3 regions of the Promicromonospora sp. NPDC059942 genome follow, and region 1 is predicted to be linked to each of the others. Evidence: predicted binding sites of a transcription regulator. Region 1 holds the regulator's gene; each other region holds the start of a gene.
What was found. Region 1 encodes LexA, which represses DNA repair genes until DNA is damaged. Its sites were predicted from a motif close to TCGAACANNTGTTCGA; they were not measured.

Region 1 (2,265 bases):
GCCACGGACCGGAGAGATCCGGTCGCGCCCCGACCGTAAGCGGGCAAACCACCCCCATGCAACATCGCCGCAACATTTGACGGCGAATCGTGGCCTCCGTCCACTTCGTCGGGGTGTCCGGCCACTTTTCGGGGGCCTTCCCGTCACTCCTTCGGGAGCAGGAGGAGCTCGCCGACCCGCACGGTGCCCGACGTCATCTTGTTGAGGTCCTGCAGCCGCGCGACCGCCTGCCGCACGTCCTCCCCGGGCTTCGCGACCTGCTCGGCGAAGCCCCAGAGCGTCTCCCCCGGCTGCACCGCGTGCACCCGGACCTCCGTGGGCTCGCCCGGCGAGCTGGCGACCGCGGTCGCGCCCCACGTCGCCATCGGCGCGACCACGAGCATCGCCAGCAGCACCAGCACGACCCGGCCGCGCCGCGTGAGCCGCAGCCCGGCGAGCCCGAGCCGGTCGGCGAAGGTGCGCCGCCCGCGCGGCGCGTACGAGGGGGCAGCCGGGCGGGGCCGGGGCGGCGCGGACGCCCGGCTCTGCGTGTATCCCGGGTCCGGCCGGTACGCCCGGACCGCGCTCGATCCGGGCACCGTCGCATACGCCTGCCCGTACGCCGGGGTGTACTGCCGCAGCGGGATCACGTCCCCCATGGCCCCTCCTCGAAAGATGACTCGAACGGTTGTCCGTCATACACACGTTCGTCGAACGCTCGTACCATTGTGTAGCACGGGACACCGTAGAAGTCGAGACACGCTCGAACATTCGTTTGAGCCGAGCACATTTGTGATCTAGAGTGGGCAGCGCACAGGAGAACATTTGTCGGAACGGGAGGGGCACGGGCATGACGGGACGGGACGGGACCAGCGACACGAGAGCCGTCGACACGGCACTCTCGGGTGTCGCCACGTTGGACGCGCCGGGCGACGGGGCGGTCGCCGACGTGCACGCGATCTCGCCGGCAGACCGCCTCACCGAGCGGCAGCGCCTTGTGCTGGACACGATCCGGCAGTCGTTCGAGACGCGCGGATACCCGCCGTCGATGCGCGAGATCGGCGAGGCCGTCGGGCTGGCCAGCCCGTCGAGCGTCAAGCACCAGCTCCAGATGCTGGAGAAGAAGGGCTTCCTGCGCCGCGACCCCAACCGGCCGCGCGCGATGGAGCTCGTCGAGCCCCTGGCCGAGCAGGTCGAGAAGCCGACACGCGGCGAGATCCACTGGCCCGAGCCGCGGCGTAGCGGCCAGGTCCACTGGGGCGGTTCGGTGCCGGACGACGCGAGCACGCCGCCGCCGTCGTACGTGCCGCTGGTCGGCCGCATCGCGGCCGGTGGGCCGATCCTCGCCGAGCAGGTCGTCGAGGACGTCTTCCCGCTCCCCCGCCAGCTCGTCGGTGACGGCGAGCTGTTCCTCCTCAAGGTCGCGGGCGACTCGATGGTCGACGCCGCGATCTGCGACGGGGACTGGGTCGTGGTGCGCCGCCAGAATGTCGCCGAGCAGGGCGAGATCGTCGCCGCCATGATCGACGGCGAGGCCACGGTCAAGACGTTCAAGCAGACCGACGGGCACGTGCTGCTGCTGCCGCAGAACCCGGCCTACGAGCCCATCCCGGGTGACGAGGCGCAGATCCTGGGCCGCGTCGTCGCGGTGCTGCGCAGCCTCTGACCGCAGAGAAACGGACAAGGCCCGGCCGCCGGTTTCCGGTGGCCGGGCCTTTCTCGTGCCCGGACGAGCCAGGTCGACGTCGATCCCGGGGCGGCCCTAGAACCCGAAGCGCCGCTGTACCGCGCGCACGCTGTCGGCCGACGCGCGCAGCCCGGCCAGCTCGTCGTCCGACATCGGCACCTCCACCGTGCTCGTGACGCCCCGCCGGTCCACCAGGGACGGCACCGACAGGCAGACGTCGCTGATGCCGTGGTAGTCGTCCAGCAGCGAGGACACCGGCATGATCCGGCGCTCGTCCTTCAGCACCGCCTCGATGATGCGGGTCGCGGCCAGGCCCACGGCGTAGTTGGTGGCGCCCTTGCCCGCGATGATCCGGTAGGCCGAGTCGACCACCTCGTGGTGCACCTCCGCACGCACCGCGGCGTCCAGGGGCGCGGCGCCGCCGACCGGCACCCAGTCGAGCAGCGGCACGCCGCCGATCGAGGCGGAGCTCCACAGCGCGATCTCCGAGTCGCCGTGCTCCCCGGCGATGTAGGCGTGCACGTTCCCGACGGCCACCCCGCACCGCTCGGCGAGCACGACGCGCAGCCGCGACGAGTCGAGCACGGTGCCGCTGCCGA
Region 2 (2,265 bases), on a different contig from region 1:
CCTCCGTGGCCCGGCTGGAGGGTGAGCTGTCCGCGTCCCGGGACGCGCTGGAGTCCGCGCGCAGGCAGGCGACGGACGCCGAGCAGGCGCGCGTGGCGGCGATCGCCGGCCAGGCCCAGGCCGAGGGCACCGCCGCGGGGCTGCGGGAGGCGCTGAGCGCGGCTGCTCAGCGGGTCGATCCGTCCGGGACCGAGCCCGCCTCCGCGGCGCAGGCGGGGTGAGACAGGCGGGGCGAGACAAGGCGGGGTGAGGCACGGGCGAAAGAGCGCGTGAAAACCGCCCCTGAGCACGAAGAACACCCGCGTGCTGCGGCGAGTGTCAGTGTCCGGTGCTGAGATGGCGGCATGAGCCTTCGAGGATTTTCGACTATCAACTACTGGGCCGACGACGTCGCCGCGGCCTCCGCCTGGTACACCGAGGTGCTCGGCGTCGAGCCCTACTTCCAGCGTTCCGGACCGGACGGCACGCCCGCCTACGCCGAGTTCCGGATCGGGGACAACGAGGCCGAGCTCGGCCTCGTCAGCCGGGCCTACGCGCCCCCGGGGCTGCCCGACCAGCCCGGGGGCGCGCTCATGTACTGGCACGTCGACGACCTGCAGGGCACGGTGGCCCGTCTGCTCGACCTGGGCGCCACCGAGTACCAGCCCGTCACCGAGCGCGGGCACGACTTCGTCACCGCCGCGGTCGTGGACCCCTTCGGCAACGTGCTCGGCGTCATGTACAACCCGCACTACGTCGAGCAGTTCGGCGCGGACGCCGGGGCGGAGTAGCCGCTCCACACGCCACGTCCACCTGGTTCAACGGTTATCCACAGATTTTATCTGAGCCCAGCAGATCGAATGTGTGTTCGATAGAATCGGAGGGTCAGCACAGCAACGGACCAGGGCGGGGGTGACACGAGATGGACCGCACGCCAGTGCCTCCACCTGAGTCCCGTCAGGCCTGCGGGCCGCGCGCCCTCGACACCGTGCTGAGCGAGCTCGACGTGCTCGCCGACGAGCTGGTGGCCTCAGCGGGACCGGACGCGGTCGACGGCGTCGGAGAGTCCGCCCGCACGGGTGGTGTCGCGGTCCCCCGGCTCGTGGACGCCGCGCCGAGGCTGCGTGCGCTCAGCGCCCGCCTCGACACGGTCCGGCTGACATGGCTGCCCGTGATCGAAGCCCGGCACCCCTGGCAGGCCACGGGGGCGCGGACGTTCTCAGCCTGGCTCGCCAGGACGGAGAACGTCAGCACCACCACCGCCAACCGGGAGGCCGGCACCGGCCGGGTGCTGCGTGACCACCTGCCCACGACCCGCGCGGCGGCCCTCGCGGGTGACATCGGCGTCGACCACGTCCGCGCCCTGGTGGACGTCGCGCCCACCAGCGAGGCACGCAGGGCGGCACTGGCCGCGCCGATCGAGCCGGAGGAACTCCCGGAGTCGCCGGTCGCGGCCCTGGATGCGCAGGTTGGCGGCGGGGACCGTGCGGACGACTCTGTGGATGACACCGGCGCCGGCCTGGAGGACGACGTCGTCGGCGGCGCGCCCCCGGCCGAGCCGGCCACCACCGACGGTGACCCGGAGACGGCGGGCGACAGCAGCCCGGCTCCCCCAGCGATCACCGGCGAGGGGTATCTGACGGGGCTGGCCGGTGCCTGCGACCCGGCGCGCTTCCGTCGGGTGCTGAAGCGGTTCGGCCAGGTCGCGGATCCCGACGCGGACGACCGCGGCTACCGGGAAGCGACCGAGCGGCAGCACCTGGAGGTCTCGCCGACATTCGGGGGCTGGCACGTCAACGGCTTCCTCACCGACGAGCACGGACACCTGCTGTCGACGGCGCTCGGCGCGATGATGGGCGCCCCGGCCGCCGGCGACGACCGCACACCCACCCAGCGCCGGGCGCAGGCGCTCGCCGACCTGGCGCGCGACGTCCTGGACAACGGCCGCGTCGGCTCCGGTGCGGCGGTGCGTCCGCACGTCCACGTCACCGTGTCCCTGACGGAGCTGCTCCGGAGCGGGCGGACGAACACCCACGGCGAACAGACCGGGGCGACCGGTGGTGGCCAGCGCGGTGCCGGCCCGAGCCGGAATCCTGACGCGGCCGGCTCAGGGCACGGGTCCGGTGGCACCGGATCAGATCTCGACGGCGGTGCCGCCGGTAGCGGCGCGCTCCGTCCCGGGGACCTGACGGCGCTGACCGCTCAGCCTGCGACGTTCACGGGCGCGTCCACGACAGGGAGCGTCGTTCCGCGCGACCTCCTGCGCCGGCTTCTGTGCGACGCCGA
Region 3 (2,265 bases), on a different contig from region 1:
GCCCACGAGGTCGCCGCCGGCGCGCAGCGCCTCGTCCATGAGCTCCGGCACGCCCGGTTCGAGGTGGATGCCGACCTGCGGGAACACGACGATCTCGACCGACGCCGACGCGGCGTGCGCCGCGCGGGCGGCGAGCACGCCCTCGAACTTCTCCAGCTTCGAGTCGGCGTCGACCTGGGCGTGCGAGCGCACCCGGGTGACGCCCAGCGCGATCATGCGGCGCAGCGTCTCGGTGGCCCGGTCGGCCACGGGGGCCTCGGCCGTGCGCCAGTGCGCGCGGTCGTTCATGATCCGGTCCCAGCGGGTGGGTCCCGCGGTCAGCGGGCGGAAGGGCAGGCCGAGGCGGGTGGAGTCGAGGTGCACGTGCACGTCGGAGAACGACGGGACGAGGATGCCGTCGTCGCCCGCGATCTCGGCCTCGCCGGCGGCGGCCGTGCCCGCCGGGACGACCTCGCGCACGAGGCCGTCGTCGAGCACGACGTCGGCGGGGTCGCCGCCCCACGGGCGGACGGAACGGATGACGGTGCGGGGCATGGGGGTTCCTCCAGGTACGGCGGGGGCGGGCGGACGACGGCGGTGGGGGGGGGGGGGGGGCGGGGTCGGGGGCCCCTCCCGGCCCGCTGCTTTTCTCGGTGGGTGCCGGTCAGCTGCGCGGCACCGAGCGCCGGGGCCGCCGCTTCGCGGACCGAAGAGTTATCCACAGATCTCCTGCTCACCCAAACAACAGCACATTCGTTCGATAGGCTCGTTTCAGCGCCTTCGGCCGACCTGGCCCCGGCGTTCGAGACCGCGCACGAGAGGTGGTGTGAACCATGGCAAGGGAAGAACGTGGAGGCACCCCACGTGCCCTGGAGGACGTCCTGACCGACCTCGATGCGCTCCTGGACGAGCTCACCGCAGCACCACACGAGGCCATGACGACCTCGGGTCTGGTATCGACGTCCGCCCGCCTGCGCGTGGCCGGCGCCCGCCTGGATGCCATGCGCTGGTCGATCCTGCCCCGGATCGAGTCCGCCGGACTGTGGGCGCAGACGGGCGCTCGCACGTTCGCCGTCTGGCTGGCCCGCGCCGAGGACGTCCAGACGGGGACCGCACGACGCGACGTCCGCACGGCCAGGGCCTTGCGCGACCATCTGCCCGCCACGCTGTCGGCGGCTCTGGTGGGTCGGGTCGGCGTCGACAAGCTCCGCGCCCTGGTCGACGTCGCCACCACCAGCACCAACCGAACCGAGGCCCTGGCCGCCCCGGCGGTCGACGTGCCCACCATCGACCGAGCCGGCTCCGTACCTGACCCGGGGCCCGCTGAGGACCCGCCCACTGAGGACGCAACCGCTGGACCTGTGCCTGTACTTGACGAGCCGACCGCGGAGACACCGACGACTTCGGCTGCGCCGACCTGGGAGGAGCAGCTGCTCGACTGGTCGACCCAGAACGGGCCCGACCGGTTCCGCGGTCTGGTGCGCTACTTCGCCCGCCACGCGGACCCCGAAGCCGACGAGCGCGGCTACACGAAGGCCAGGCAGCGCGAGTACCTCGACGTCGCACCCACGCTGGGCGGCTACCACCTGAGCGGGTTCCTCACCGAGGAGCACGGCCAGACGCTGACCACGGCGATCGGCTCGATCATGGGCGCACCGGCCGCCGACGACGACCGCACGCCCGGTCAGCGCCGCGCCCAGGCTCTCGCCGATCTGAGCCGCATCGTGCTCGACACCGGCCGCACCGGCACCGGCGCCTCCGTCCGCCCGCACCTGAGCGTGACCGTCTCGTTGACCGAGCTCCAGGCTCTCGCCGCCCAGAGCGACGGCGAGGAGCCGGGCGCGGGCGGGCCGGGCGAGGCGGGTGTCCCGACCGGGCCGACCCGCCCGATCAGCCCGGACGGCGTCCCTCACATCAAGCGTCCTGCCGTCTTTACCGAGACGAGCACCCCGGTGCCGACCTCGCTCCTGCGCCGTATCGCCTGCGACAGCGAGGTCACCCGGATCGTGTTCGGGGCCGACTCGCAGATCCTGGACGTCGGCCGGAGCAGACGGACGGTCACCGGGCAGCTGCGCCGGGCCGTCATCGCCCGCGACCAGCACTGCGTCTACGGCGAGTGCGACCAACCGCCGACGCGGTGCGAGGTCCACCACGCCCTGCGCCACTGGGCGCACGGCGGCGAGACCTCCACCACCAACGCCGCCCTGCTCTGCTACCACCACCACGACCTCGTCGATACGCAGAACATCACCATGCACTACGACGACGGCTGGTACTTCACGCACC

Region 2: the regulator LexA is predicted to act here: its motif matches at 836-851, upstream of ACFV9Q_RS06370 (DUF222 domain-containing protein).
Region 3: the regulator LexA is predicted to act here: its motif matches at 725-740, upstream of ACFV9Q_RS04120 (DUF222 domain-containing protein).

What each region holds. Positions count from the first base shown of each region.
Region 1 covers NZ_JBHWLR010000009.1:65,313-67,577, forward strand. Annotated here, with positions in the region: gene ACFV9Q_RS16010 (LysM peptidoglycan-binding domain-containing protein) at 144-638, opposite strand; gene lexA (transcriptional repressor LexA) at 830-1,645, shown strand; gene ACFV9Q_RS16020 (L-lactate dehydrogenase) at 1,742-2,265, opposite strand, start outside.
Region 2 covers NZ_JBHWLR010000003.1:278,786-281,050, forward strand. Annotated here, with positions in the region: gene ACFV9Q_RS06360 (DNA-binding protein) at 1-221, shown strand, start outside; gene ACFV9Q_RS06365 (VOC family protein) at 345-770, shown strand; gene ACFV9Q_RS06370 (DUF222 domain-containing protein) at 902-2,265, shown strand, end outside.
Region 3 covers NZ_JBHWLR010000002.1:353,931-356,195, reverse strand. Annotated here, with positions in the region: gene ACFV9Q_RS04125 (amidohydrolase family protein) at 1-534, opposite strand, end outside; gene ACFV9Q_RS04120 (DUF222 domain-containing protein) at 813-2,265, shown strand, end outside.